Regions from separate parts of the Ectobacillus soli genome, predicted to be linked through region 1. Evidence: riboswitches for the same ligand, from Rfam matches in the RefSeq annotation. Region 1 holds a riboswitch; each other region holds the start of a gene.
What was found. A riboswitch is a leader RNA that binds a small molecule or an ion and turns the genes downstream of it on or off. The one in region 1 is predicted to bind S-adenosylmethionine.
Positions count from the first base shown of each region.

Region 2: it holds a riboswitch for S-adenosylmethionine, as region 1 does, so the genes downstream of both, ACAN53_RS16665 (methionine ABC transporter ATP-binding protein) here and ACAN53_RS05245 (MetQ/NlpA family ABC transporter substrate-binding protein) in region 1, are expected to answer to the same signal.
Region 3: it holds a riboswitch for S-adenosylmethionine, as region 1 does, so the genes downstream of both, ACAN53_RS12225 (methionine ABC transporter ATP-binding protein) here and ACAN53_RS05245 (MetQ/NlpA family ABC transporter substrate-binding protein) in region 1, are expected to answer to the same signal.
Region 4: it holds a riboswitch for S-adenosylmethionine, as region 1 does, so the genes downstream of both, metK (methionine adenosyltransferase) here and ACAN53_RS05245 (MetQ/NlpA family ABC transporter substrate-binding protein) in region 1, are expected to answer to the same signal.

Region 1 is NZ_JBGJZM010000001.1:996,362-1,004,318, reverse strand. It holds gene ACAN53_RS05255 (LLM class flavin-dependent oxidoreductase) at 1-367, opposite strand, end outside; gene ACAN53_RS05250 (M20 family metallopeptidase) at 432-1,646, opposite strand; gene ACAN53_RS05245 (MetQ/NlpA family ABC transporter substrate-binding protein) at 1,662-2,486, opposite strand; SAM riboswitch class I at 2,733-2,838, opposite strand; gene ACAN53_RS05240 (aldo/keto reductase) at 3,004-3,993, opposite strand; gene ACAN53_RS05235 (hypothetical protein) at 4,082-4,846, opposite strand; gene ACAN53_RS05230 (hypothetical protein) at 4,975-5,289, shown strand; gene ACAN53_RS05225 (class I SAM-dependent methyltransferase) at 5,358-6,074, opposite strand; gene ACAN53_RS05220 (peptide ABC transporter substrate-binding protein) at 6,183-7,844, opposite strand.
Region 2 is NZ_JBGJZM010000005.1:29,430-37,386, forward strand. It holds gene ACAN53_RS16655 (LLM class flavin-dependent oxidoreductase) at 1-500, opposite strand, end outside; gene ACAN53_RS16660 (MetQ/NlpA family ABC transporter substrate-binding protein) at 525-1,373, opposite strand; SAM riboswitch class I at 1,452-1,556, opposite strand; SAM riboswitch class I at 1,737-1,855, shown strand; gene ACAN53_RS16665 (methionine ABC transporter ATP-binding protein) at 2,016-3,047, shown strand; gene ACAN53_RS16670 (methionine ABC transporter permease) at 3,037-3,687, shown strand; gene ACAN53_RS16675 (amidohydrolase) at 3,778-4,986, shown strand; gene ACAN53_RS16680 (MetQ/NlpA family ABC transporter substrate-binding protein) at 5,009-5,839, shown strand; gene ACAN53_RS16685 (arginase family protein) at 6,137-6,922, shown strand; gene ACAN53_RS16690 (dicarboxylate/amino acid:cation symporter) at 6,983-7,957, opposite strand, start outside.
Region 3 is NZ_JBGJZM010000002.1:70,931-78,887, forward strand. It holds gene sufD (Fe-S cluster assembly protein SufD) at 1-228, opposite strand, end outside; gene sufC (Fe-S cluster assembly ATPase SufC) at 244-1,026, opposite strand; gene metQ (methionine ABC transporter substrate-binding lipoprotein MetQ) at 1,283-2,089, opposite strand; gene ACAN53_RS12220 (methionine ABC transporter permease) at 2,152-2,817, opposite strand; gene ACAN53_RS12225 (methionine ABC transporter ATP-binding protein) at 2,810-3,835, opposite strand; SAM riboswitch class I at 3,927-4,037, opposite strand; gene ACAN53_RS12230 (hypothetical protein) at 4,162-4,506, opposite strand; gene ACAN53_RS12235 (thioredoxin family protein) at 4,598-4,909, opposite strand; gene ACAN53_RS12240 (toprim domain-containing protein) at 4,924-5,265, opposite strand; gene gcvH (glycine cleavage system protein GcvH) at 5,424-5,807, opposite strand; gene ACAN53_RS12250 (arsenate reductase family protein) at 5,869-6,225, opposite strand; gene ACAN53_RS12255 (acyl-CoA dehydrogenase family protein) at 6,376-7,957, opposite strand, start outside.
Region 4 is NZ_JBGJZM010000001.1:30,838-38,794, forward strand. It holds gene pckA (phosphoenolpyruvate carboxykinase (ATP)) at 1-750, opposite strand, end outside; SAM riboswitch class I at 979-1,093, shown strand; gene metK (methionine adenosyltransferase) at 1,229-2,428, shown strand; gene ACAN53_RS00190 (PadR family transcriptional regulator) at 2,590-3,177, opposite strand; gene ACAN53_RS00195 (MDR family MFS transporter) at 3,296-4,831, opposite strand; gene ACAN53_RS00200 (glycosyltransferase family 4 protein) at 5,017-6,159, opposite strand; gene ACAN53_RS00205 (phosphatase PAP2 family protein) at 6,177-6,716, opposite strand; gene ACAN53_RS00210 (gamma carbonic anhydrase) at 6,852-7,370, opposite strand; gene ACAN53_RS00215 (alpha/beta hydrolase) at 7,439-7,957, shown strand, end outside.

The DNA.
Region 1 (7,957 bases):
GCGCTTCCTCTGCCCACCATGCAGACACAATATTTAGTGAAAATCTTCCGTTACATATTTGATCGATGTTTGCTGCCATTTTTGCAATAACTGCTGGGTTGTGGTATCCAGGACGAATAGCAGTTAAAATTTCAATCCGTTCGGTTACCGCTGCAAGTGCTGCTGCTGTTGTCCACGCTTCTAATGAATCCTGATCAGGTCCTTTAATGTCATTTAAATATAGTTCTGCTATAAGAGTAACATCAAACCCCCATTTTTCACCAGATTGTATTACTGATTTTGCATACTCAAACGTCGCCGGCATATTTTCGTCCTCTACATTGCGAAGCCATCCTCCAAAAATCGGAAGCCAAAATCCATATTTCATAACTATTTCCCCTCTCTGTTTGCAAGTAAATACTAGAATAGAAAAAATAAATACTTCAATTAACCTACTGTACTATTTGCTCAGCTTGCTTTTTTAATTCAAACTCAGCATGGATCTTTTGAAGCAAATCACGATCAATGAGTAATCGATATCCCGTTAAGGCTAGCGCCTTTGCCCCTATAATCAAGGCCTGATCTCCTTGCTGGGAACAAGCAGCCTCACGAAACGCATCTGTATGAGCAACTAAATTATCATTTCCTATTTTTATATACGGATGAATGGTAGGAACTACTTGACTTACATTGCCAGCATCTGTAGATCCAATTCCCGTTCTCCCATCACGAAAAACAACCTCGCCTAGCTGCTCTAATTCATTAGCAACAATTTCATCAAACGTAGAATTTAATAATAGATTATCAATTTTGTTCTGGGTTTGCTCGATTTTTAAGGTTGCTCCGGTAGCAAGCGCTGCTCCTTTTGCAATATTAAACACTTTTTCAGTTACTCTCTCGCAAGCTACTCGGGTGTTTGCACGAATGAAAAAACGTGCGGATGCGTAGGCTGGAATAATATTAGGTGCATCACCGCCATTCGTAATAATACCGTGAATACGGACATCAGCTGATAATTGTTGACGAAGCGCATTTATACCATTAAATAAAGATAGAACTGCATCTAATGCATTGATTCCTTTTTCCGGACATGCAGCTGCGTGAGCCGAGACACCGTAAAAGTGAAAATCAAATGGGTTAACTGCAAGCGATTCACTCGTTGTCGACGTTTTATTATGAGGATGAATCATTAAACATGCAGACACATCTTTGAATAATCCAGCACTCACATAACTTCCCTTTGCACTTCCATTTGGTCCCCCCTCTTCTGCCGGTGTACCAAAAACAACAATTTCTCCTCCGGTCTCATCGATGACCTCAGCTACTGCAATTGCAGCTGCTACACTTGTTGTTCCTATAATATTGTGTCCGCAAGCATGACCAAGTCCAGGAAGTGCATCGTATTCAGCAAGATATCCAAGGGTAGGACCTGGTTTACCAGATTGCTTGCTTGCAATAAAACCTGTTTCATGTCCTGCAATATCTTTTGTGATTTCAAACCCTGCCTGCTCTAAAAGAGCAAGTAAGGTTTGGGAAGCAAAATATTCTTGATTTCCAATTTCAGGATTATTGTGGATAGTATGACTCGTATCAATATATACTGCTTCTGCTCTATTGATATTTTCAATAATTCTATTACGCTGTTCCTCCGCTTGTATTACAGACATATCAGCATCCCCTTTTTACAAGTTTTCAATATCCTTTACAGGAATAGACGTTGGAATTTGAGCCCCTTTATATGTTTCTTTAATGAAATTCGCAACCTCTTCTGTTTGATAAATGGCTACTAGCTTTTTCAAAGTTGGATCATCTTTACGCTTCGTTTGCGTTGCTATGATGTTTATATATGGTTTAGCCGTTTGATCTTCCCTGAAAATCGGATCTTTGCTCGGGTTAAATCCAGCATCAACTGCAATACCATTGTTTATGATGGAAGCTGCAACATCATCCATAGCACGAGGAGTTTGACCTGCAGCCACAGGAGTTATTTTTAAATTTTTAGGGTTTTCTACAATATTTTCTAATCCACCCTTACCATCAAAGCCTTGCTTTAATTTTATAAGCCCTGCTTTTTCTAAAAGAATGAGTCCACGTCCTAAATTTGTTGTGTCATTCGGCACTGCAATTTGATCCCCATTCTTCAAATCCTGTACACTTTTTATTTTTTTAGAATACAAGCCTAAAGGCGCGAGTACTGTCGTTCCAATTGCTGTTAGATCTAGATTACGATCTTTCTTAAAGGAATTGAAATACGCTACCGTTTGAAAAGCATTCACATCTACTTCACCATTGCTAAGTGCAAGGTTTGGTTGGATATAATCTGAAAACTTAACGATTTCAATATTAATACCTTCCTTTTTTGCTTTTTCTTTAACAAAATCCCAAACACGTGTATCAGATCCACTAATACCCACCTTAATTGTTTTTTCTACAGGAGTAGATGTTTTGTTACTGCATCCAGTTACAATTAGTAGAATGCTAGCTAGTACGAATAATAGTTTTTTCATGTTTAATCCCCTTTTCCTTTCATGAGTGAACCTCATAATACTTCTAACTCGTTTTTATTTTCCATAGTTCATATGCAGTAGGGTTATGGTAGGTTGATGTAATCCATGCTTTTTTAAGCTTATGTACATGTAATAATTCAACTCTTCTTTACATGAAGTAATCCCCTACTACAAATAAAAAACCTCTTTCTAGAAAATAGAAAGAGGTTGAAATGTTAACAAAAATATGAAAACATTTATAAACTCTTCTTATCTTCCAAGCACTTTTGCTTGCTGGAATTAGCACAGTATTCAAAGAGAATCCGCTGCCGAGGTATCATAGGGCCAGTCCCTCCACCTCTCTTGATAAGAATTCGGAAAATTTATTATATTTTGTAGAGTGTCTTTATTCTAATAATTTTGTAAAAGAAAGTCAATAGTTTTTACCCATTAATTTTATCGGATTTTACTGAATTTTATCATATGCATAAAAAAAAGAACACCTTGTAGGTGCCTTTCGTTAAATCGTATTCCGATTTTAATTGGCAGTTACCTGCTTTGACATCCTATCTATCTCATTAAGATGCTGTTCCGATAATTTGAATCCAAGCGTCCCGATATTTTCCTCTGCATGTCGAATCTTCGATGCTCCTGGAATCGCCACCACTGTGTCTCCGTGAAAATGAATTAACCAATTTAATGCAATTTGACTGGTTGTTACGTTATATTCTAAAGCTAGTTTATCTAGAAGATCAATGAGTGGCTTTGTTTTTGCAAGACCTGTAGGTTTGAAATAGGATAAATATTTCCGAGGTCCTGTAATTTTTTTCACAAGTTCTGGATTTTTATGAAACTTGCCCGATAATATTCCTTGTTCAAGTGGAGAATACGCAATAATCGTAATGCCTAGCTCTTTAGCAGCATCCATAATACCGTTTTTCTCAATGCGACGATCAAGTAAGCTATACTTCACCTGATTAGAGGCAAGTGGGTATCCGAACTCCTGCAAAACCGTATGAGCTTCCCTCATTTTTGATTCATTAAAATTACTTACGCCTGCATAACGGATTTTTCCTTCCTTTATGAGCGAAGCCATTGCAATTAACTGTGAGCGAACATTTGAAAGTGCATAGGGTTGATGAATTTGATACAAGTCTATTGTGCGGCCTTTTAAAGCATGTATTCGATTATCGATTGTAGCAGTAATACTACTAGCAGATCGAAATAGTGGCCACCACTTCGTTGCAACTAGAGCATCCTTTGCTTCTTCACCAAGCATTACCAAAGCTTCTGCTAATGCTTCCTCTGACTGCCCTTTTCCATATACTTCAGCGGTATCAAACCAATTGATTCCACCTTGCAAACTAGTCTTGACAATGTTACGAATGTCGTCCTGCGATAAAACTGGCCAAAACCGACCTACCATACCGCTCCCTTTACTAAATTGCCAACATCCAAGACCAAGTGCGGAAATCTCCAATTCTGTTTTTCCGAGTGTTCGAAGCGGTATAGCCGTTTGGTTTAGCATTTGTTTCCCCTCATTTCAATTGTGTATGCACAAATAAGCATAGCATAAGTGACCGAAAGAGCGCACTTTAAACACATTATCTCTTGCATCATGAAATTTGGTTTTTCGTCCCTGTTCTTCGTTTTATAAATAGGATAAGGGCAATTAAGAAAACGAGAACAATACTAGCTGCCGTTACAATATGCTGAACATTAGGTACAGTAATCGCCATTGTCACTGTATTTTCACTAGTAGGATCAATTTGCCATTCCAAATCCTTCCCATCAAAAGATACATCATTCGCATTTGAAGTAATTGCTTTGACAGGGAGAGATACTTTCACACGCAAATCAAGGTTTTGTCTGATTTGACTTGCTACAAATGATGGGGCAGACTGAGCAGCCTTAAATTGCTTGTTTATTGTTTGTAATAAATTATTATAATAGCTTGAAATGTTCAGCTTACCCGTAACGTAATACACCGAATAAAAATACTTATCCACTTGCTCTGTATGAAACGAAATAAATTCATTATTTTCAAGTGTTGCTTTAGACGCAGCATGGGCAACACCAGATTGTTTTGGTTCAAGTCCAATACTCTCCAAATGCTTCGATGCCTGAAAACCAAACTCACTTTGGCTTTCAAATGGCTTGATTACAAACCCATTATTGTGTAATTCATCTTCTAGCGTCGTAAATGGATTGTAAGTTCCAATATATGCTTTGACTTGTTGCTCTAGTCCAAATGTTAAATCAGCATCAGCACTTCCATTTTCATGAACCGTAATATGTGCTTGTCCAGATGCACATCCGCTTACTAATATACTTAGAAAACAAATAAGAATGATTGCTAAAAAAGACTTCTTCGAATACATTGAAATCCTCCTTTCACTGGAAATAATGGTCCTTTTAAAAAAGGAGATACGTACATAGTTAGATATACAAACATTATTATAGCAAGTCCATATACTATATGGTAGCTCAAAAGAGAGGAGGAAAAAAGATGAATAAGCAAGATTGTTATCATCTTTGCCATCAATACAATGGCAAAATTGTACACATTCGCGATATAGAGGGTTCCTACCATGTAGGAAGAATTACAAAAATTACAGATAATTCTGTTTGGATTGAGCCCGTTAGCAAGCGACCATACAATGGTGGTTTTGGCTACGGTCCAAGATACAGTGATGAAGATTATTATGGCTATGACAATACCCGATACGATGGGTATGGCTATGATTACAATGGGGAATTCGGCTTAGAACTTGCCTTTGGGTTTATTGTCGGCATTACACTTGCAGCCTTATTCTTTTTTTAATCAATCATAACTACAATTAATAATACTCCCTTCAGTAAGATTATGAACATTACTGAGGGAGACTTCCTTTATTTTTTACATAGGAACGAACGATGACCAAGTACGTGTTGATATTTTGCTATGATTTTTTCATGTTTTTCCAATAAGTCCATATAGGAAGGGGGAATGCTCGGGGAAACGTCCCAACTTGGTACTTCCTGTGCCGAGTGCAACATAGTAGCAATTGTACTCCCCTCAACCATTCTTATATCAGAAAAGCCGGATTGCTGCAAATAATAGTACCACTGCATCGAGGTTAGAAATTCCTTTGTACCATAAACACTACGAAGTTCATCCTGCTCTTCCTGACGGAGTTGTCGTTCCACACACATCTCAATACAAGCTAGATATCCCCCTGGCCGTAAGACACGCCTAAGTTCTGCAATTGTTTGTTGTACGTTTGTAAATGCAATTACTGACTCTGACAAAACAACATCGAATGTTCCGCTGTTAAATGGAAGTGCTTCCACCGTGCCTTGTAGGAGAGAAATCGTTGCACATTCTCTTAAGATATTTTGTTTCGCTTTAGCTATCATAGTTGGATTTAAATCAATTGCCACAGTATGGCACCCATATTTATTTGCAATGTTTATAGCCGTCCTTCCTGTGCCACAACCAGCATCTAATACGGAGCATTGTGAGGAGAGAGGGAGATAGCTAAGTAAGTGGGTGGTTAGAGAAAAGCCTCCCGGATGTGCACTACTTACACCAAGTTGTGCCAATAAATCTAAATACAGATTTTCCACATGAATCACCCTTATTCTAAACTCCTACCATTTGTATGTAGCGAAAAGAAAAATGTGCACAAAAAAACAGGGAGTATACACCCCCTGTTTTTCACAACCATGTGAATTTTAGTGTTCTTCTACATAAGCCCATTTGTATGAGTAGTCGCCGCCAAAGTTATGTTTTACGATACCTTTTACATACGGACGTTGTGCATAGGAATCACCACGTTGATAAATTGGTGCAATAGCTGCATCGTCTAACAATAATTTTTCAGCATTAGCCAATTGATCTAGGCGATCTTTTGGATTTGCAAGCAATGTAGTTTTAGCATCATTGATAATTTTATCGTATGCAGGATTAGAATAGCTCATTTCATTCATTGCATTCTTACTATCAAACATATCTAGGAACGTCATTGGATCTGGGTAATCAGCACCCCAACCAGCTAATGAAAATTCATAATCTTGTTTTGATTCAAGTTCTAATTTTTGTTTGAATGGTTGTTGTTTGATGTTAACTGTTAAACCTGGTAAATTCTTTTCCAATTGATCTTTAATATATTCACCAGTTTTCTTAGCAGTTTCTGTATCATAGTTTAAGAATTCTAAAGTGATTTTGTCTGTGCCAAGATCTTTCTTAGCAGCATCAAAGTATTCTTTTGCTTTTGCTGTATCCGTTGATAATAGATTTCCTTTATTATCACGGAAATCCTTACCGCTAGAATCTTTAACTAAATCTTTAGGAACTAGGTAATCAGCAGATACAGAACCATCATTTAAGATTACGTTAGCTAGTCCTTTTTTATCAAATGCCATTGAGATTGCTTTACGCAAGTTTTTGTTTGCTAATTGTGTATCTTTTCCATTACGTTTTTCATTCAAACGTAGGAAATAAGTTGATGCAAGTTGTTCTGTAACAAATTGGTCTTTTTGTCCTTTGTATTTATCAACGAATTCTGAAGATAGTCTAACGCGATCTACTTGGTTTGATTCATACAAGTTAACACCAGTCGCAACATCTTTTACAACATTTACGTTAATATCTGTTAATTTTACTGTTTTGTTATCCCAGTATTGATCATTTTTCTTATATGACCAAGATTGTTCATGTTTCCAATCAGATAGAACAAATGGTCCATTATATAATGTAGTACTTGCTTCTAAACCAAATTTATCTCCTTGCGCCTTCACGAATTTTTCGTTAAGAGGATAGAACGTTCCAAACGAAGTTAATTCAAGGAAATAAGGAACTGCATTTTCCAATTGTACTTCCAATGTATTGTCGTCAATTGCCTTTACACCTAACGTGTCAAGTGATGCTTTACCTTGATTAATTGCTTGTGCATTCTTTATATCAAACATGATATAAGAATATTCTGCCTTTGTCGCAGGATCAACCGCACGCTTCCAAGAATAAACAAAGTCTTTTGCAGTGACAGGATCTCCATTCGACCATTTCGCATCTTTGCGAAGTTTGAATGTATACGTTTTGCCGTCATCACTCTTTGTATACGATTCTGCTACCCCTGGAGTTGGTTTTTGATCCTTATCCAAACGGTAAAGACCTTCCATAACGTTATTCATAACGATAAAGGAAACTTGATCCTTTGCCAGCGTAGAATCCATAGAAGGAATTTCTGCACTATCCGTTAAATTTAATACTTGCTTTGCTGCTAACTTTCCTGTGCCACTGTTTGCTGTGTTGTTATCTTTTGTACCGCAAGCACTTAATGCCAAGCTGGCAACAAGCACAGGCGCAACTACAGCTGTGATCTTTTTCTTATTCATTCGGGTACCCTCCTTGATTATATGTATCTTTTGTCAAATAGAAGTTTTCTTACATCTCACAATAATTCTACTAGTAAAATTATCTGAAAATTTCTATTACTACACATTCTACT
Region 2 (7,957 bases), on a different contig from region 1:
CAGGAATCCCATAACCCTTGCACCACATCAAGAAATTCCTCTGCTCGTTCATAACGTTTATTGTGTTCCACGTGCTCGTCGCGACCAAAGTTTTGGGATGTTAGCCCAGTTGCATCGCCCGTTGTCACGACATTCCATCCCACTCTTCCATGGCTAACATGGTCAATGGACATAAATTGTCTCGCCAAATTGAATGGTTCGTTGTAAGTAGTCGAGGCCGTTGCCACAAGACCAATCTTGGACGTTGCACCAGCAAGTGCGCTAATTAAAATGGTGGGATCAAAACGATTGAGAATGTTCGGATGCGAATCCTCATTAATAGCTAAACTATCCGCAATAAACGCAATATCGAATTTTCCTCTTTCCGCAATCTGTGCTAAATGGCGGTAAAAATCAATGTCAATACTGGCATCTGGCTTTGCATCAGGATGTCGCCATGAGCCTACATGAATCCCAGTTCCAACAAGATAAGCAGAAAATTTCATTTGTCTTTTCCCCATATCAGGACTCCTCCTCCATCATAATTATTTATTATTTTTAAATGTCTCCTTGTATTTAGCTAACTCTTCTAACGAAATAAAAGTAGGAATGTAATTCCCTTCGTATGTTTTATCAATAAAGTCAGTGACTTCTTTAGATTGATAAATACTAACCAGTTTCTTTAACTCGGGACGGTCCTTATCCTTCTCACGTGCAGCAATAATATTAATGTATGGCTTTGCCGTTTTACTTTCGTGGAATAAAGAATCCTTTAACTTTAAGCCAGCTGTAAGTGCCGTTCCATTATTTATAACGGATGCAGCAACATCTTGCATGACTCTCGGTGTAGTTGCACCATCGACTGGAACAATATCTAATTTTTTTGGATTTTCTTTAATTTTGTCAGCCCCGCCATCTCCGTTAAAATTATCCACGACTTTAATGAGTCCTGCTTCTTGTAACAGTAACAGGGAGCGGCCCCAGTTCGATTGATCATTCGGAATCGCAATTTTTGATCCATCTGGTATATCTTTCAAACTCTTATACTTACTCGAATAAATTCCTAATGGAGCTATAATTGTGGTACCGATTGGGACAATTTTTGTATTATGTTTAGCATTAAACTGATCCAAATAGGAAATATGCTGGAACGCATTTACATCAATTTCTCCATCATTAAGCGGAGTATTGGGATCAATGGTTGAATTGAAATTTACAATTTCTACAGTTAAGCCTTCCTTTTTCGCAAGGTCTGCGATGTAATTCCATGTTTTGATTTCGGAACTTCGAATGCCAACCTTAATCACTTTGTTTTCGCTCGAAACACTCTTCCCGCATCCAGAAATAACAAATACAAGTACCAAAACAGATAATATAATACCAAATTTTCTCATTATACATCCCCCATTTTTTATAAAATGTAAAAAGACCCTTCTTTTTGATAAGAAGAGTCACATAAACAAGCATCGGATCTCTTATCTTTCGAACAGTTCATGTTCGCTGGAATTGGCACAGTACCTATAAAGCCTGTTGCCGAGGTGTCATTGGGCCAGTCCCTCAACCTCTCTTGATAAGAATATAATTCTATGTAATAACATAAAATTACTATGAATTAAGTGTTTCATTTACTATATTTCCTTTATATACTAATTGTCAATTATTTTTTCATTTTACCTTTTGTGGATTGACTATTGACGAACCTTATTATTCTATGTATTCTAAGTATATTAAATTTTCATTAAAATCCAATATATGTTTTCTTATTTCGAGAGAGGGAGGGATTTGGCCCGATGAACTCTCGGCAGCAGACTTGTTTTCCTTTACGGAACGAGAACTGTGCCAATTCCAACAAGCTACGGCGCTTGAAAGATAAGAGATAAATTTATCTAACGCCTTCTTGTTATATGTAAGAGGCTTTTTTATTTTTCTCAAATAGGTCTATCTACAGAAAAATAAGAATCTATATCCATAATTCATAGTAAATCCATAGTTTTTATAAAAATTATGGAGTGCACTTATTTAAAGGAGTGAGATCATTGATTACATTTGAAGAAGTTACGAAAGTGTACGACAACGGACAAAGTAAAATTACAGCACTAAATGGCATTAATCTTGAAGTGAAGGAAGGCGAAATTTACGGTGTGATTGGATTAAGCGGTGCAGGGAAAAGTTCACTTATACGTTGTGTTAACTTTCTCGAAGTCCCCTCTTCCGGGCGCATACTCGTTGACAATCACGACTTAACTACCCTTTCAGAAAAACAAATTCGTGAAGTAAGGCGCAATATCGGTATGGTCTTTCAGCACTTCAACTTACTTAATTCAAAAACCGTTTTTACAAACGTCGCTATGCCGCTTATTTTAGCAAAGGTACCAAAGGCTGAAATAAAAGAACGCGTAATGGCGCTACTTGAATTTGTTGGTTTAAAAGATAAAGCTAACAAGTATCCAGATCAGCTTTCAGGTGGACAAAAGCAGCGAATTGGTATTGCACGAGCGTTAACAACTAATCCGAAAATTTTATTATGCGACGAAGCAACTTCAGCCTTAGACCCACAAACAACTAGCTCGATTTTAGATTTATTAAAAGAAGTAAACAAAACGTATGGCATTACGATTTTATTAATTACGCATGAAATGAATGTCATTCGTGATATTTGCGACCGGGTAGCTGTTCTGGAGGATGGAAAAATCATTGAAGAGGGTTCTGTTTTCGAAGTGTTCTCTAATCCATCTACGAATACGGCAAAAAACTTTGTCAGCACTGTTATGCACGATAAAATACCAGAATCGATTCTAAACGTAATTGCGAAAAATAATGGAAGTAGAAAGATTTACCGTATCGTTTTTGTTGGTGAATCAGCCGGCCATCCTCTTATCTCAACCATTGCGAAGAAATTCGATATAGATATCAATATTCTATTCGGTCAAATTACCGAGCTACAAGGGAATGCCTTTGGAAACTTAATTGTTGAATTTATCGGAAATACAAAACAAGTGGGCGAGGCGCTTCAGTCTATTCATCTATCCAATATTCTTATCAAGGAGGTTTTGCCAAGTGCAAGTTAGTACGCAAGAAATCATTGAATCGCTCATTCAAACATTACAAATGGTCAGCATTTCACTTCTCTTCTCTACTCTTATCGGCCTTCCATTAGGGGTACTATTAGTCATTATGCGCAAAGGGCATCTCATGGAGAATGCGCCATTATTCACCATATTAAATACCATTATTAATATTTTTCGTTCGCTTCCATTTATCATCCTAATGGTCGCTATCATTCCGCTCACCCGCTTACTTGTTGGAACATCGATTGGAACAGCAGCTGCGATTGTACCGCTGATCTTTTTCGCAGCTCCTTACATTGCTCGTCTCATCGAGAATTCTCTCCTTGAGGTCGATCCGGGTGTAATCGAAGCAGGAAAAGCAATGGGAGCAACGCCTTGGCAAATTATCTTCCGCTTTCTTGTACCAGAAGCATTAGGATCGATTATTTTGAGCCTTACGATTGCTACCATCGGTCTGATCGGCGCATCCGCTATGGCTGGTGCAGTCGGAGGCGGCGGAATTGGGGATTTAGCAATTACGTATGGATATCAACGATTTGACACAGTGGTTATGATTATTACGGTTATCATCCTAATCGTACTAGTCCAAGGGTTTCAATCACTTGGAAACATACTATCTAGAAAAATACGACGTCGATAAAGATAGCAAAGAAAGATATACATTAGATTTTAACATGGTACATCATGAGTAATAATCAATAAGCTACTGAATGAAGAAGGGAGAATCGACATGCCGCAAGAAAAACTGTTACATATCATTGGTCATTTAGAAAATGAACTAATTGCTGTTCGTAGACATCTTCACCAATTTCCTGAACTATCTAATCAAGAAGTGAAAACTACTGCTTTATTAAAACAGCGATTGCTTGATGTTGGGATACGCGTATTAGATGTTCCTCTCAAAACAGGGCTTATCGCCGAAGTATCTGGTAATCCAGAAGGACCTGTGATAGCGATTCGCGCAGATATTGATGCATTGCCAATTCACGAAGAAACGGATCTACCCTATATTTCTTCCAAGTCGGAAATCATGCATGCTTGTGGTCATGATTTTCATACATCTGTCATTTTAGGTGCTGCATACTTATTAAAGCAACAAGAACATTCACTTCCTGGCACTGTTCGAATCATATTCCAACCTGCAGAAGAAACTGGGCATGGTGCAGAAGAGATCCTAGGAAGCGGCGGACTCGATGGTGTACAAGCTATTTTTGGTCTTCACAACACGCCTTACCTTAAAGTAGGAGAGTTTGGTACACGAGTTGGTCCGTTAACAGCCGCAGTTGACCGATTTGAGGTCTTCGTTTCTGGCAAAGGAACACATGCAGCCGCTCCCGATAAAGGGATTGACCCAATTGTTGCTTCCTCTCATTTGATTACAGCACTGCAAACGATTATTAGTCGAAATACCGACCCATTGGATCATGCGCTCATAAGCATAACTGAGTTAACAAGCGGAAATACATGGAATGTCATTCCAGAAAAAGCTTATATGCAAGGTACTGTTCGTACCTTAAAAGATGAAACTAGAAAAGCCATTCCGAAAAAAATGAAGCAAGTATTAGAAGGAGTAGGAAATGGGCTCGGGGTTAACATAGAATTCCACTGGCATCCAGGTCCACCAGCAACCAATAATGATGCCTTATGGACGCCATTCGTGACCGATATCGCAAATGAAACAGGTTATGAAGTAAAAGCTATTGGCCCTAGTCTTGGCGGTGAGGATTTTGCTTATTATCAAGAAACGATACCAGGGACATTTGTTAACATTGGTACCGGAAAATCATACAACCATCATCATCCAAAGTTTACGATTGACGAAGAGGCCATTGTTCCTGCAGCACAATTTTTCAGCTTACTTGCTTCAAAAGCTTTACACCAAGACCAAATCTTTACTTCTATAAAAGAAAAAAATAACGCACTCCTTACTCAACAATAAATTGTAAAGGATGAATGAAAAGATGAAGTTTAGTTTTCTAAAAAACACCTTTCTTATTTTACTAGCGAGTATCCTTATTTTTAATTTAGCAGCGTGTGGCAAAACGACTACCTCCGAAAAGAAAGAATTGAAAGTAGGTACCTCCCCTGGTCCTTATAGTGAATTATTTAAAACTGGCGTGAAACCAATTCTAGAAAAAGAAGGATACAAAGTAACACTAGTAAATTTCTCTAATTTACTCCAAGCAGATATTGCTTTGACAGAAGGAAGTATTGATTTCAATGTAGATCAACACACTGCATACGTAAACTCCTTTAATAAAGAGAAAAAAGCCAATTTAGTACCGATTATACATATACCTTCTGTACCCGCTGGTATTTTTTCGAATAAGTACAATTCTATCGATCAAGTGAAAGACGGTGCAAAAATTGCAATTCCACAAGATCCATCCAATGCTTCTCGTGCTTTTAATTTGTTACAAAAAGCTGGATGGATTAAACTGAAAGATGGTATCAATCCAATTACCGTAACAAAAAATGATATAGCTGAAAATCCACACAAATTGGACATTACCTTGATGGATTCTGCACAAATTCCTCGTGCTATGGACGATATTGATTATGGTGTACTTCCGGGTAGCATTGTATATGCAGCACATATTGATCCAAAAAAATCATTATTATCCGAAACACTTGTAAAGGATTTAGAAATTACAGTGGTTGTTGATGAAAAGAATAAAGACACAAAATGGGCAAAAGCAATTTCAGACGCTTATCGCTCCAAAGAATTTAAAGATTACTTAACTAAACTGGGTCAAGATAATTATTGGTACGTACCTGATAGTTTAAAATAAAAATATGTTACTATGCTAAAATTAATTTGGCTGCCCTAATAACCCTGAAATGAAATTAACCCGAATAGTGCACGCTTTAAAAAAGTGCCATTATTCGGGTTTTTATATGTTTTTAAACTTCTACTATCCCCAATTTATTTGAGATTCCTACATAAAAGTACTATAATTTTCTATAAAAATTTATCCCGCATTAACGGGCAGTAAGACCCCCACTGATGGAAGTTTCACTTTATTATTCTGAAACATACCGTTCAAACCATTATCTAACTAACAGACGATTCAAAGGAGATGAGTGATATGGGTTTATTATATGACGGTGTAACTATTTTACGTTATGACGAAACTTTTGCAGGACAACGAAAGCTATTATCTCATTCTCACGAAGATATTGATCTACAAAATCTTCAGCATGTTAACTTATACTGCGCAAAGGATTCCCTAAAGAGAATCCAAAAAGCGCTCACAAAAAGACGAAAGAAAGGCATTACCTTTATCGGAAGCGGAAACTATCACTATACAACATTTCTATTATTACAAGAAATTCAAAACCCGTTTACTCTTATTCTATTCGATCATCATACTGATCTTGGTTTTACTACTGAATCGATTATTTCATGCGGTTCTTGGGTATCGTTTGCCTTACGATATATTCCCATGCTAAAGCATGTTGTCATCATTGGGCCTCAGGCTCAAACAACACCGCTTCAACATTCATCAAAGGTAACCATTTTACCCTATCAGAAGAACCACCCCTATTCGTATAAGACCATTCTATCGAATATTCCTACCGATACCGTATATGTAAGTATAGATAAAGACATATTAGATCCTTCGGTTGCGGTTACAAACTGGGATCAAGGGGATATGGACGTGCGTACGCTCATTGTATACTTACAAAGCATTTTCACCTATGAAAATGTGTATGGTATAGACGTTTGCGGAGAACTACCGCCTTCCCCTGTCTTATCGTTTCAACAAACCTATCAGCAATCCGTTCAAAAAAATGAATCGGTTAATCTAAAACTACTGCAAGCAGTTGCACGTTCACGCTCAAACGCAGCGCACACAAAACATCTTGCGTAAGAAAACAAAGAACGCCCCTCTTCGGGTGCGTTCTTTGTTTTCCTATTTATAAATTCAGTTTTAAACTGCTTTGGATTGCTTTAATTCTAGCAATGCTGCTTGTTGTTTCGATTCATCAAACTCATTTTCACTCTTTGCTACAACGATAGTAGCAATCCCATTTCCAATTAAGTTTACAATGGCACGTGCCTCTGACATAAAACGATCCACGCCAAGTAGTAATGCTAATCCTTCTAGCGGAATAACGTTTAGTGCAGAAAGTGTAGAAGCAAGTACGATAAATCCACCACCAGTTACGGCAGCCGCGCCCTTTGATGTTAACAGTAAGATAGCAATAATCGTAATTTGTTGACCGATGGAAAGGTTAACATGGAATACTTGTGCTAAGAAAATCGTTGCCATTGATAAGTAAATAGAAGTTCCATCTAGGTTAAAAGAATAACCTGTTGGAATAACTAGACTCGTTACAGATCTAGAAGCACCGAATTTCTCCATCTTTGCCATCATTCGTGGCAACACGGATTCAGATGAAGAAGTACCCAATACGATAAGAATTTCTTCTTTAATGTAGGATAAATATTTCAATAGACTAAATTTATATATTTTTGAAATAAGGAGCAAGACAACAAACACAAATAAAAACATAGTTGCATATACACAAATCATGAGTTTACCTAGTGGAATAAGAGTATGAATACCAAATTTACCAATTGTAAACGCCATTCCTCCAAATGCACCAAGAGGAGCCAATTTCATTACCATACCTAATATATTGAAAAACACTTTTGATAATCTTTCAAAAAAGTCGATAAGAGGTTCCCCCGTTTTGCCAAGCATTGTTATGGCTGCTCCAAAGAGGATAGAGAAAAACAAGATTTGTAGAATATCTCCTTTATCAAACGCATCAAACATATTAGATGGTACGATATGAAAAAAGAAATCCCCCCAGTTCATTGACTTACCTGTTTGTACAAAGGAGGAAACATCCCCTTTACTTAGCTTCGATGGATCGAGCCCAGAACCTGGTTTTACCAA
Region 3 (7,957 bases), on a different contig from region 1:
TTTCTTTATGTTTTCAGGAAGTTCTTCGAGTGAACTTACTGGTTCTTGCTTTGCAATCTTGTTCATATTGACAAAGTTCCATTTGTCAATTTTTGTTTTGTCAGGCTTTGGCATTGGCAGGTTTTCAGCCTGTGCAAGAGCTTGCAAACGGAATTCTGTCAACCAAGCTGGTTCTGTGCTTGCCATATGACGAATATATTCTGGATCGATTGTTGTGCCGATTGTCATGTTTATCCTCCTCGCTTACGCTTGTTGCTCTTCTTCTTCTTCAATTCCTAGTTCTTGTTTAATCCAATCATACCCTTCTGCTTCCAAACGCTGAGCAAGTTCAGATCCACCTGATTTCACGACACGTCCGTTCATCATAATGTGTACGAAGTCAGGTGTAATATAGTTTAATAAACGTTGATAGTGCGTAATAATTAAGCAGCCTAATTCTTCTCCGCGCATTTCGTTAACACCTTTAGAAACAACTTTTAGTGCATCAATATCAAGACCGGAGTCAATTTCATCAAGGATTGCAAATTTCGGTTGGATCATCATCATTTGCAGAATTTCGTTACGTTTTTTCTCTCCGCCTGAGAAGCCTTCGTTTAAATATCGTTGTGCCATCGCAGAATCCATTTCAAGAAAATCCATTTTCTTGTCTAGCATACGAATGAATTTCATAAGTGAAATTTCATCGCCTTCTTCGCGGCGCGCATTAACAGCAGAACGCAAGAAGTCAGCATTTGTTACCCCGCTAATTTCACTTGGATATTGCATTGCTAAAAATAGACCTGCACGAGCGCGTTCATCTACTGCCATTTCCAATACATTTTTACCATCTAGCGTAATGCTTCCTGATGTTACCTCATATTTAGGATGACCCATAATTGCAGAAGATAAAGTAGATTTACCTGTTCCGTTCGGACCCATGATTGCATGGATTTCTCCGCCCTTAATTTCCAAGTTAACTCCTTTTAAAATCTCCTTGCCATCGATGGATACATGCAAGTCTTTAATCGTTAAAGTAGAACTAGCCATCATATTACCTCCATTTATATCTATCTAAAATAATAATTAGTTTAAAACATTTCTAATTCTCATTGTATTCTCAATACAATATTATATCAATTGAAAAGATTTATCAAATGGTAAAAATGTTGAAAAAACGTCATATTCCCTTTTTTATTTTGCTTTACATTTGAATAATTTACATATAAAAACGAGGCGGACCAACGTAATCGTTGTTCCAACCTCGTAATTAGACATATTCTATTGCGTACTCGCTACCTACAAATTATTCGCTAACAGGAACAACTGCACCTTTATACTTTGTTTTAATAAAGTCTTGAATTTCTTTAGAATGCAATACATTCACTAATTCTTTAATTTCAGGCTTGTTTTCGTCACCTTTTCGAACTGCAATTACGTTCGCATAAGGTGAATCCTGTCCTTCAAGTGCCATTGCATCTTTGACAGGGTTTAAGCCTGCATCAAGTGCATAATTGGAATTAATCATAATTGCATCGCCTTCGTTATTTTTATAAATTTGAGGCAATAATCCAGGTTCAATATCCGTTTTAAATGTAATATTCTTAGGATTTTCAGCAATATCTTTTACAGTAGCTTTAACAGGATCTACGCCGTCTTTTAGTTTAATCAACCCAGCTTTTTGTAATAAAGCTAATCCACGACCATGATCTGTAACAGAGTTACTCATAATAATTTTTGCATTATTGGGAAGATCTTTTAAATCTTTATATTTTTGAGAGTAAAATCCGATTGGCTCAATATGAATTTTACCAGCTACCGCAAAGTTATAACCCTTATCCTTCATTTCTTTTTCTAAATAAGGAATGTGTTGGAAATAGTTTGCTTCAATACTTTTATCCGCTAACGCTTGGTTCGGCAATACGTAGTCTTGGAATTTTTTAATTTCAAGCTTAATTCCTTTTTTCTCAAGTATAGGCTTCGCTTGTTCTAAAATTTCTGCATGTGGAACATTAGCAGCACCGATTACTAAAGTTGTTTCACTTTTCCCACTACAAGCTGACAATGCTAATACTAGCACTGCTATGAATACTGCAAATACTGTTTTTTTCATACTTGATAATCCCCTTTATTTTTTTATATAGAAGCAATAGCGGATGAAATCACCATTGCTAATTACCGTTTATCAATGCGAGTTGTAATCTGATCCCCAATGAATTGAATGATGAATACAAGAATGAGTATACATATAGTTGCTACAAAAGTTACATCATTATGGGAACGTTGGAAGCCGTCTAAAAATGCTAACGTACCCAGTCCTCCTGCCCCAACGACACCAGCCATTGCGGTATATCCAACAAGAGCAATTGTTGTAACAGTAATACCTGATACCAATGCTGGTAAGGATTCAGGAATAAGTACTTTGAAAATAATTGTACTTGTTTTTGCCCCCATCGCCTTCGATGCTTCTATGACCCCTTTGTCAATTTCACGAAGAGCAATTTCTACCATACGCCCGTAAAACGGTGCAGCCCCAATAATTAATGCGGGTAATGCAGCTTCTGCACCTAGCATGGTACCTACAATAATTTTCGTAAAAGGTATGAGTAGAATAATGAGAATGATAAAGGGTATGGAACGAAAGATATTTACGAATGCCCCTACGATTGTGTGAATCCCTTTGTTTTCCCATAGGTTGTCCTTTGCTGTCATAAATAGTAGCAATCCAAGTAAAAGTCCAAATACAAATGTTGCCACTATTGAAATAGATGTCATGTATAGGGTTTCTTCGATTGCTTGCCACATGTCGCCCCAATCTACATTTGGAAAAAGACTAAGCATGAGCAATCACCTCCATTTCAACCTCTTGCTGTGTAATAAAGGCAAGTGCCTTTTCAATATCTTCTGGTGACCCGTTGAGATGAACGACTACATTTCCGTACGAGCCGTTCGATGTTGGAGAAATCTTTCCTTGTAAAATACTCACATCGACAATAGTGTTACGAATAAGTTCTGTAATAAATGGCTTTTGAATCGCATCTCGTACAAATTGTAAGCGAACGACAACACCAGCCGGATACTTTTCTACTAAATCATCGATTGTTTCTTCTGCACCTTCAGCATCCGTAATTTGAGAAACAAATCGTTTCGTAATCTCTTGCTTCGGATTGCGGAAAACATCTAGTACATCGCCAATTTCCACAATAGAGCCTGCATCCATTACTGCAACGCGGTTGCAAATTTTTTGAATAACATGCATCTCATGCGTAATTAATACAATGGTCAGTCCTAACCGCTTATTAATGTCAAGAAGTAGATTTAAAATTTGATCCGTCGTTTCCGGATCCAGCGCCGAGGTTGCTTCATCACAAAGTAATACTTTCGGGTTATTAGCTAAAGCACGCGCTATCCCCACCCGTTGTTTTTGACCACCACTTAGCTGAGCGGGATAAGCATCCTCACGTCCATCTAAGCCAACAAGCTGAATTAATTCATTCACGCGTTTTTTTCGTTCTTCTTTGTCAACTCCAGCTATTTCCAAAGGAAATGCAATATTTTCATAAACCGTTCTTGACCAAAGCAAATTAAAATGTTGAAAGATCATTCCAATTTCTCTGCGTGCAATTCTCAATTCTTTACCTTTAATTGCTGATATAATCCGTCCTGCAATCGTAATTTTTCCGGCAGTAGGTTGTTCAAGTTGATTTAACATACGAATCAACGAACTTTTTCCCGCTCCGCTATAACCAATCACACCGAAGATTTCACCTTGTTCAATTTCAAGGTTGACATCCTGCACGGCAGTGATGGTACCGGTTTTTGTACGATACAACTTTTGTACTTGCTCTAATTGAATCATCCGTATTTTCCTCCCCTAAGCTGTCTTAGCAAAATAAAAAAACCCTATCTACGTAAATGAGCAGAAAGGGTTGTACGTTCTTATATCCTCTCTCTCATCTCTCAAAGCATACATGCTTTGCAGGAATTGGCACCATTTCAACATTAAGCTGACGGTTGCCGGGTTTCACAGGGCACAGTCCCTCCACCTCTCTAAATAAGAGAAAACCAGATTGTTACGTCTGATTTCGTATTGTTATAAAGTTTTATGATTATACTTTTTGTATTCTATCAATCTTATAACGGAATGTCAATAAAAATAAGTGCATCAATCGGATTACTACTTATTTAAATTTTACGATCCTGCTGCCTGCAAATGAAAAATATAGACTCTACTAAAAGCAAGATAGAAAGGGTACCCGTATAAACAATGCCCTGTCTCCGAATTAATCGCTGCAAGGGAAGTTCTCCCATAATTAAGGAATGAAGATCTTGTTCTGTTTGAATACGTAATGTAGGGGTAGACGGTTCTTCCTCAGATATAGAAAGACCCTTCTTAGAAATTTGAAGAATATATCGCTCCTGCTCATACTGAAGCATTACGCTGCATTGCTGAGAAGGAAGGAGAGGTTCAAGAAATTGTTGTTCATTTGCATATTTTACGAATAATTGTAACGATGAATAGAGTTTCATTATAGTCACTCCCGCAATCTTTGGTTATAGCGGTTCCTGTAAATTTCTTTCTATTTCCTGAGAAATATGTCGAGGCGACAATGTATGTCGCCTAGTCTATCAGCGTCTTCAACTCATAATATAAATATTCTACCGATTGAAATGCATACACTCTTTTTTGCAACTGGCCATCTTGAAAAATTAACATAGATGGAACACTTTCAATTTCATACTTAATCGCAAGATCTGGTGAATAGTTTAAATTTATTTTTCCTATACGTAGTGCTGGCAATGCCGCTTCTACAACGGTTAGCATTTTATTGGCAAGCTGACACGTCCCGCATAAAGGCGTATACACATATAGGATTGTTAGCTTATCTTGTTCAATTCGTTCTGTTACTTCATTAGCTGTCCAGTCTTCCATCCATATCATCCCTACTATAAATATTCCGTATAAATGTCGATATTTGCTCCTACTAATACTGTTGCAAGATGGGACATAGGCGCGGTGGCAACTTCCCGATACGACCGATCCACATATAAATGCTCTGCCTGTGGAAATTCTCGCATAAATTGTTTTCGTAATTTATCTCCTGAGTCATCTGAATCGACAAGAATATAAACTTCTTTATCATGAAATTCATCTATTAATTCATCAAGCTTTGTTAAACTAATCGTTCCATTTGTACAGACGATTTCTACCGGTTCTTTAATAATAGATGCGATTTTTTGTTTATCTGACTTACCTTCCACAATAATCACTTTTTCTACTTCTTTCACGTAGCATCACCTGACTAATTTGGACTGTAGTACAATTGTATATAGTATATTCTTTCTTTTCACGGTGATTCCTTTTGGCTTATCCAAAGATGCAAAAAAGAAGCAGCCGTACTGCCTCTTTTTTGCAGGCAATACGCTGCCTAATAGAAAGTTCTCGCCTATTCCTCGCTAATTAATGCTTCGTATTTCTCAGCAGAAAGTAAACTTTCCAGTTCACTTGCGTCGCTAAGCTCTAATACTACCATCCATGCCTTCTCATAAGGAGATTCGTTAACAAGCTCTGGGCTATCACTTAATTCTTCGTTAATTTCTAAAACTTTACCGCTAATAGGTGCATACAATTCAGAAACAGTTTTTACTGACTCAACACTACCAAACGCTTCATTTGCTTTCAATTCTGTTCCTACTTCAGGTAGTTCTACGAATACAATGTCACCTAGTTCATGTTGTGCAAAATCTGTAATCCCTACAATCACTTTATTTCCTTCAACTTTAACCCACTCATGTTCTTCAGAATAACGATACTCTTTTGGGATACTCATCCTACATTCCCCTCCACCTAAATAAAATTATAGTAATACCAAGTTTGGTACGTACCAACAATTATTTCCACGTTTTTTCAAATTGTTCTTCATTGAAGCCAACTGTTACGTGATTACCATCTGTCAAAATGGGACGTTTAATGAGCATACCATCTGATGCTAGTAAATCCAGCATCTCATCCTCGCTCATTTCCTTTAATCGATCCTTTAAGCCAAGCTCACGATATTTCATGCCACTCGTATTAAAAAATTTTTTAAGCTCCAAGCCGCTTTTTTCATAAAACTGCTGTAGCAACTCTTTTTTTGGTGGATTCTCTATCAGATGAATGGCATCATAGGAAACAGCGTTCGTATCTAGCCATTTTTTTGCTTTCTGACACGTTCCACACTTAGGATATGTATAGAATGTTACCGTCATCATTTCACCCACCTTTTCTTATCATTCATTCTATCATACGTATATCCATTTTTCCTATACAGTGATTTCTTAAAATATAAGAATTGAAAGAGACTGTGCTACTTACGAGCACAGTCTCTGTTTAGCCTTTTCACACAAATTGAATTGAAATTACAAGGTGTATGCTTCTTCTGCAATGATCTTCACAGCAATTTCTCGCTTTTTTGCAATTACATCAACAGGAGTATAACGGGTAAATTTACGAAGTGCCGATAGCAGCATACGAAGAGAATCTCCGCTTTCTACGGCTACAAGCGTTTCCTTCGCATGCGCTTCGATTTGTTGAAACGCTTCTTGGCAAAATACTTCTGTGTACAAAAGCTTTTGTCCATTCTTATCTATTCCCTTTGTAGCAATTGCCTTTTCTGTACGTAGAACTACCGATTCCATTGCATATACGTTGCTTACAATATCAGCAATGTTAACAAGTATTTCTTGTTGCTTATCTAGGAGCTTTCCATATTTTTGAATGGCAAGTCCTGCAATCATAATCCCTATTTTCTTCGCATTTTTAACAAGGTATTTTTCTTGCTCCAAAGGTGATGTACCGACTTCTTCCGGCGTTAGCATCATCATTTCCTCTTGAAGCTGTTGTGCTTTTTGCAAAAGTGGCAACTCTCCCTTTATAGCCTTTCGAAGAAATGTTCCTGGCACGAGCAAGCGGTTAATTTCATTTGTTCCTTCAAAAATGCGATTAATACGAGAATCACGGTACATTCTTTCAATCTCGTATTCTGCCATAAAGCCGTAGCCACCGTGAATTTGCACGCCTTCATCTACGACATAATCTAGCACTTCTGAGCCAAATACTTTATTTAAGGAACATTCAATTGCATATTCTGCAATGCTTGCTGCAATCGCTTTTCCATTTTTCACTTCTTCCTCTGTCAGCGTACCCATCCGTGCCTCAAACAAGCCAACTGTACGATAGATTGAGCTTTCTGCTGCATAAGTCTTTACCGCCATATTTGCTAGTTTTTCTTGAATAAGTGGAAATTTGGCAATTGGCTGTTTAAACTGTTGGCGTTGGTTTGCATATTTCGCTGAGATTTCCAGTGCACGCTTCGATGATCCAACGGCTCCAACACCAAGCTTATAGCGTCCAATATTCAATATATTAAAAGCAATGATATGACCTTTTCCAATTTCACCAAGGACATTTTCTACTGGTATAAGTGCATCTTGAAAAATTAATGTACGCGTAGAAGATGATTTAATACCCATTTTCTTTTCTTCCGGTCCAGTAGAGATACCTGGATATTCCCGTTCTACGATAAAGGCGGTAAAATGCTCTCCATCGATTTTTGCATAGACGACAAATACATCCGCAAAGGCTGAGTTGGTAATCCACTGCTTTTCCCCATTTAGAATGTAATGTGTTCCATTTGGATGCAAACGAGCTGTCGTTTTTGCACCAAGTGCATCCGATCCTGATCCTGGCTCAGTTAGAGCATAGGCCGCCAGTTTTTCACCAGTCGCAAGAAGAGGCAAATATTTTTTCTTTTGCTCCTCATTTCCGAATAGAACAATTGGGAGCGAACCAATCCCAACATGTGCACCGTGAGAAATGGCGAACCCTCCCGCACGTGCAAATTTTTCCGTAATGAGGGCCGAGCTAATTTTGTCTAGACCAATCCCACCGTATTCCTCTGGCACATCTACACCTAACAGCCCGAGCTCTCCTGCAGCCTTT
Region 4 (7,957 bases), 970 kb from region 1:
AAGTTTACGGTTTGCATCAGCTGATAAAGTTGTTTTTCCTGTTCCAGAAAGACCGAAGAATAAAGCAACGTCGCCTTCTTGACCAACATTAGAAGAGCAGTGCATAGAGAAGATGTCTTGTTCAGGTAGTAAGAAGTTCATAATAGAGAAGATACCTTTTTTCATTTCGCCTGCATATTCAGTTCCTCCGATTAGAACGATACGTTTTTCAAAGGAAGTGATAATGAATGTTTCTGAATTTGTTCCATCCACGCTTGGATCAGCTTTAAAATTAGGCGCTGAAACAATTGTAAATTCAGATTGATGATTTACTAATTCTTCTTCAGTAGGACGAATAAATAATTGCTCTGCAAATAGATTATGCCATGCATATTCATTGATAACTTGGATTGGCATTTGATATGCTTTATCTGCTCCAGCGAAACCGTTAAATACGAATATTTCATCTTTGTTTTTTAAGTATTCTAACACTTTAGTATATAGCTTATCGAAAGTTTCTGATGAAATTGGTTGGTTAACTGAACCCCAGTCAACTTTGCCTTCCGTAATATCATCTTTAACGATAAATTTATCTTTAGGAGAACGTCCTGTGTATTTTCCCGTCGCAACAGAAACAGCGCCTGCAGAAGATAAAACACCTTCTTTTTTCACTAGTACTTTTTCAACTAATTGCGGAACGCTTAGTTGAACTTGTGCATTGCTTCCATTGACTAATTCTTGTAATTCAGTTTGGATATTCACAGTACTCATATACCTACCATCCTTTATGTGATTTATGAAATATGCTCCCTTTTTCTACAAAGAGTATAACATATTAAAATAAATAATGTATACTATATATTGAAATTTGTTTCTGCCTTTATTAGGTTATTCTATCCTTACTTTATTCGACAAAATTAGTGAATATCATTCAATAAAATATGAAATTTTATTGACAATATACGCATATTTCTTTAGTATAATGTTTGGACGGATACTCTCTTATCCTGAGCTGGCGGAGGGACAGGCCCCATGAAGCCCAGCAACCTCACTCTCAAAGTGAAAAGGTGCTTAACCTGATGCAAGGCTCGTAATCAGCCTTGAACGATAAGAGTGAAAGGCAAACATGAGTAAATTTTAACCTTTCCTCGAGGGGAAAGGTTTTTTTATTTTTAAAATTGGGTATTGTAAGTAAGCCACGTATTCTGTAGAGATGAGTTCCGTACATAATAGAAAAGGGGGGTTACTAATGAGTAAGAAACGTCGTCTATTTACTTCTGAGTCTGTTACTGAAGGACATCCAGATAAAATTTGTGACCAAATATCTGATAGCATTTTAGATGCAATTCTAGAGAAAGATCCGAATGCGCGCGTAGCTTGTGAAACATCAGTAACAACTGGTTTAGTGTTGGTTGCAGGAGAGATTACAACTTCTACCTATGTAGACATCCCAAAAATTGTTCGTGATACAATTCGTGATATCGGTTATAATCGTGCGAAATATGGATTTGATGCAGAAACTTGTGCTGTACTTACTTCTATAGATGAACAATCCGCTGATATTGCAATGGGAGTCAATCAAGCATTAGAAGCTCGAGAAGGAACGATGACAGATGCGGAAATTGAAGCAATCGGGGCTGGCGATCAAGGATTAATGTTCGGATACGCTTGTAATGAAACAAAAGAATTGATGCCTCTTCCAATTGCTCTTGCACATAAATTATCTCATCGTCTAGCAGAAGTTCGTAAGGATCAAACAGTTCCATACTTACGACCAGATGGTAAGACGCAAGTAACGGTAGAATATGATGAAAATAACCATCCTGTACGAATTGATACCATCGTCATTTCAACTCAGCATCATCCAGAAATTACACAGGAACAAATTCAACAGGATGTGAAAGAATTGGTCATTAAACCAATCGTGCCGGCTCATTTAATTGATGAAAAGACAAAGTACTTCATCAATCCGACGGGTCGTTTTGTAATTGGTGGACCGCAAGGAGATGCCGGTTTAACAGGACGCAAAATTATTGTAGATACGTACGGTGGATATGCACGTCATGGCGGCGGTGCATTCTCTGGTAAAGATCCAACAAAAGTAGACCGTTCAGCAGCCTATGCAGCACGTTATGTTGCAAAAAATATTGTGGCTGCAGGTCTTGCTGATAAGGCAGAAGTTCAGTTTGCCTATGCAATTGGCGTTGCACAGCCAGTATCCATTTCAGTCGATACGTTTGGAACGGGTAAAGTATCTGAAGAATTGTTAGTGGATTTAATTCGCACTAACTTTGATCTTCGTCCAGCTGGAATCATTAAAATGCTTGATCTTCGTCGCCCAATATACAAGCAAACGGCTGCTTATGGTCATTTTGGTCGTACTGATGTTGTTCTTCCTTGGGAACAAACGGATAAAGCAGTAGATTTAAAGAAGCAAGCAGGTCTATAAAGTGAAACGTCCCTAAAGGGATTATATAAAAAATAAGGGGACCCGAAAGGAATGATTATTTCCTTTCGGGTTCCCTTATTTCATATGACTATCATTCTAGATAACTTGTACTTTAAGCCGTAGTATTTTCAAGATAGGATAGGGCCCTTCTTCTAGCAGTGTTAATCGTCCATAAAACCATCAGTTAGTTTCATAAGAATATCGGTCCCTTTTGATGCTAACCCATTTATTTTTGTATCTTCAATCAAATGCTCCAAGATGTGTAAATCAGTTTGCAAATGCATAATGACACTTACAATGATGTAAACGGTCGCCATATGTTCTTTTTTATATTTCGATTTATATACGTTTTGCATAATGCGCAAGGATTGCTTAGTTTGTTCAAGCTTAACTTCTAATTGCGTTATGATTTCATTCGGATCACCATGAACAGCAAATAAAAGAGCTTCATATAAGGGTAAAGGAGCTTCATCTCGTTTTGTTATTTGCTCAGAAAGTAGCTTTTCAAATTCTAACTGACCTTCAGATGTAATTGTATAAATGGTTCTGCCTACGCGATGCTCATCTTGAATAGTGTTTTTTACTTCAATAAAATGATGCTTTTCTAGTTGTTCAAACGCGTAATAAAGTGACCCTTTTGTAATTTTCATATAATACTTCATATGAGTTGTTGTAAGAAGCTGCTGAACTTCATAAGGATGACGATCTTTTTCCATAAGAAGCCCAAGCACAACAAGCTTGACATTCAAGGCTTTTCCCTCCTACTTACGGATCGTACAAGCCAGGAAAACTTTTAAATTCAACTTAAAACCTCTCTACGTGGGAAAGATGAGATCTCTCACGTAAAGGGAATCTGCCTTTCAATTTTTATTGTTCAGTGGCTTGTGCATCTCTATTTTTATCCTTACTTGGAACTGTAACGCGGGCATTTCCCATCAATATAATGGTTATGAATGCTGCAGCAATTGCAAGCAGTGCTAGTGCAAATACATAGGAAATGGATGAAGACATTGCTGCAACAATTTTATCTAGAATAGGAGTAGGAATTTTACTTCGCATACTCGCTTCAAAAATCGAACGTGTATCCCCAATAGAAGCCAATGGGTTTCCGGCCCCCATACCTTGAAATGCTGTCTTTAAATTAGATGAAAATACATTACTTTGAATGGATCCAAAAATCGTAACCCCGATCGTCATGCCTAACGAACGGAAAAAGGCGTTCGTTGAGTTTGCTGAACCACGAAATTGTGGTTCAATATTATGGACAGAAGAGGTTGGAAGCAAGGAAAAAGAAAACCCTACGCCAAATCCTGTTATTGTCATATACACAGTTAATAGTGTGCGTGCCGTTTGTGGTGTAATTGTACTAAGTAAGTACATACCAGTAAAGAAGGATATAACAGAAAGTAGCATTAAATTTCGATAGCTAGTTTTGGTCAGAAAGATCCCTGCTATCGCACTCCCTACTACAGACCCAATCATCATTGGTGTGAGAACGAGTCCGGCATTTGTAGCAGAGCCGCCGTATACAGCTTGAACAAAAATCGGAATAAATACTGTTAAAATGATGAAGGTTGCACCGTATAAGAATGCAATAATTTGAGACGTGGCAAAGATACGTCGTTTAAACATCCAAAATGAAATAATCGGATCTTTTGCTTTTGTTTCCGTAATAAGAAAGATGACAAAGAATAAAGCAAATGATGCGAAAAGTGCTATGATTTGCGTAGAATCCCATGCGTATTTATTTCCACCTAGCTCAATGGCAAACATTAAGCTGACAACTGATATAACTAGCGTGGCCGCTCCTGTCCAGTCAATTTTTTGTTCTTTAGGAGGAGTCGTTTCTTTATAAGCACGTAAAATAAAGAATAGGGAAAGGACTCCGATTGGGACGTTAATATAGAATACCCAATGCCAGCTAAAATGTTCCGTAATGTATGCACCTAGTAACGGTCCGAATACGCTAGCTGAACCGAATACAGCACCTAAAAGTCCTGTCATTTTGCCACGTTGTTCAACAGGAAAAATATCAAATACAATAGTAAATGCTATCGGAAGTAAAGCTCCGCCGCCAATCCCTTGAATCGCTCGGTATATGCTAAGCTGTGTAATACTTTGGGCTGTTCCGCACAGCGCAGATCCGATTAAGAAAAGAAGAAGACCAAATACGAAAAAACGTTTACGACCATACATATCGGATAATTTTCCGAAAATTGGCATACCAGCCATAACCGTAACCATATATGCAGATGTAACCCAAACGAATTGATCCAGGCCACCTAAATCAGATACAATGGTTCCTATTGCAGTGGCTACAATTGTATTATCCATTGCCGCCATTAAGATACCTAATAATAAACCCGCAATAACGAGCCGAAGATTACTTTCTTTTGAAACCATATGTTTGTCTCCTTTTATAGCTTAATAAATAGTCTAATTAGACTATATACGTATTATAGTTTAATTAGACTATTTATCCTAATTTTTTATTATGCCCTGCAACGAAAAAAATTGGACCGGAAAACAGATGGTTACTTCTGCTTTTCGGTCCAATATCATTGTTATATAGAATCGTATGGTGAAAATTAGGCTAGTAATTCTGCAACAGGAACACGAATGGTATCTTCATAATGACCAAGAAGATTTTCAAAGATGCTATCCCAACTTTGCGTAAGTGCATATTCTCTTGCGGCTATACTCATATGTTTGCGCTTTGCATCATTGTCTAACAAAGAGAGGATGGCGCCTGAGAATTCATCTACTTGTTTGGGGGTACATAGATAACCAGTTTTATTCTCAGAAATAATATTTTTTACACCACCAGCATTTGCTCCTACAACGGGTGTTCCGCAAGCAAGGGATTCTAGCACTACATTTCCGAATGTTTCCGTAGGGGATGGAAATACCATTGCATCTGAAGAGGCATACACTTGTGCTAATTGATCTCCTTTTAAATAACCTGTAAATGTTACCTGTTTCTTAAATTCTTCTTTTAATTCTGCTGCCATTGGACCATCTCCAACGATGAGCCAATGCACTTGATCTCCGCGCTTTTCGATGATGTCCTTCATCACTTTTCGCAGTGTTTCAATATCTTTTTCTGGTGCAATTCGTCCTACGTAAGAAAGGATATGTGGTGCTGAAATATGATACGTTTCACGAATGGTTTGCTCTGCATAATTGGGATGAAATAAATTACAATCAACTCCGCGACTCCAAATGTGAAGATCGCGAAATCCTTTCTTCTTCAATTGTTTTAGTGTTTCATAAGAAGGAACGAATGTTTTTTGAAGGGAACTATGGAACCATCGTAAGTAATTCCATAACATAGTAGATAGGAATTCCATTTTATAGTATTGCAAATATGCATCAAAGTCGGTATGGTAGGATCCTACTAATGGAATATTTAATTTTTTTGCATAGTACATACCGAATAGTCCCATATTAAACGGAGTTGCTACGTGGATAATATCTGGTTGGAATTCAAGTAATTCTTTTCGTAAATAAACAGGATTTGGAATAGCTAGACGACATTCTGGATAAATTGCTAAAGGGATACTTTTAATTTTCTTCACATTCACCATTACGTTTTCTTCCATGGTATTTTGCGGAGCAAACACGTAATATTCAATGCCTTCACGTTTCAAGTATTTTGTAAAGCGATCCAACGTTTTCGCAACTCCATTTACTTGAGGTGCAAATGTATCCGTAAAGATTGCAATTTTCATCCATAAACCCTCCATCTTCAAAAAAATAGTGATAATTGAAAGTAAGAAATAATACCAGTAAGACTTCCAAGGCATAAGCCTGCAAGAACATCAGAAGGATAATGAAGACCAAGATATATACGTGAAATACCTACGCTAAGTGCAATTGGAGCAAGAATGAAAATGAGTACTGGCATACATAAAATGAAAGGTATAACTACTGAAACTATTGCGGTTGTATGCCCTGATGGGAAAGAATGGTCTTGTAAAGGGTTAATTGGATATTTTGTACCGTCTACGCTTAAATAAGGTCGTTTTCTTGGGTATAGCTTTTTCAAGAGCTGTACAGGAATATGACTAATGGTAAGCGAAATAGCACTGGCAATGGCTGCTTGATGTAAGCTTCCTCTTGAAAATAGAAGAAGTACGAGAACGGCAGAAATTGCAAATGTAGCCCCGCCCATATGAGTAACGGTGCGGAAATAACGGTTTAACGCTTTTTTTTCAAAATAGCGATTAATCCCCTTAAAAATATGACATTCTATCTCATATAAGGCGCTGATTGATTTTGACATCATCGAACAGTACCTCCTTACTAAAATTATATTTGGAATTCTCTTACCATTTTAATAAGAATATATTGAGTAAGTAATAAGAAAATGTAAATACAAGTCTAAAGATATGTAAAAAAAACAGCAAGCAGAGCAGATGCTTTACTTGCTGTTTTGTAGTCCTTTATAAAATTGTCCCTTTTCGACGTATTCGCGGCGAATTCGTGCCATATCTTGTTTGTCTGCCTCTGTTAATTCACGTATGACTTTAGCAGGACGACCAAATGCAAGTGAGTTAGGGGGGATAATTTTTCCTTGCGGCACGAGACTGCCAGCACCGATAAAGGCACCCTCACCAATGTCTGCACCATCTAAAATAATCGACCCCATTCCGATTAAAGCATCTTTTCGAATTGTGCAGCTATGTAGTATAACCTGATGTCCAACTGTCACATCGTCTTCTAACAGAAGTGGATATTTCGGACTTTGATGGAGTGTACATTGATCTTGCACATTTACGCGATTCCCAATAATGGTTGGGGATACATCTCCGCGAATAACGGTATTAAACCAAATGCTCGCTTCTTCTCCGATAGTTACATCGCCTGTTATTGTAACATAATCAGCAATGAAAGCGCTTTTTGCAATATTCGGAGTTTTGTCTTTAAAGGGATAAATCATGACAGAATACCACCTTTCTTTTCAATTATTCATAGTGTAGCATACAGAAGTAAAAAGGGGGAGTTATCATGTGGAAATGGGAAGCTGACGAACCGAAGGCAGTGGTTGTTATCATTCACGGTGCGATGGAGCATCATGGGCGGTATCGGCCACTTGCTGATATGTGGCGAGAGAATGGGTTTCATGTTGTGTTAGGGGATTTACCAGGGCATGGAACTACTTCGAGATCTCGCGGGCATATTACCAGCTTTGATGACTATATAATGGAAGTTTCCAGGTGGATCAAAGAAGCAAAATCTTATCAACTCCCCCTTTTTTTATTGGGACATAGCATGGGTGGATTAATTGCGATTCGTATGATGCAAGAAAATAAAGTAGATGTCAATGGTGTGATTCTAAGCTCTCCGTGCCTTGGTATCGTGGCAAAGCCACCAGCTTATTTGCGAGCCATGTCAAGGGTGATGAATGTGGTGTATCCAAGTTTACTCGTACCGTCGAATTTGACGGTTGAGATGGCAACACGAAACAAGGATATTCGCGATGCAATGGAGAATGATTCCTTATATTTACGAAAAGTATCCGTAAGA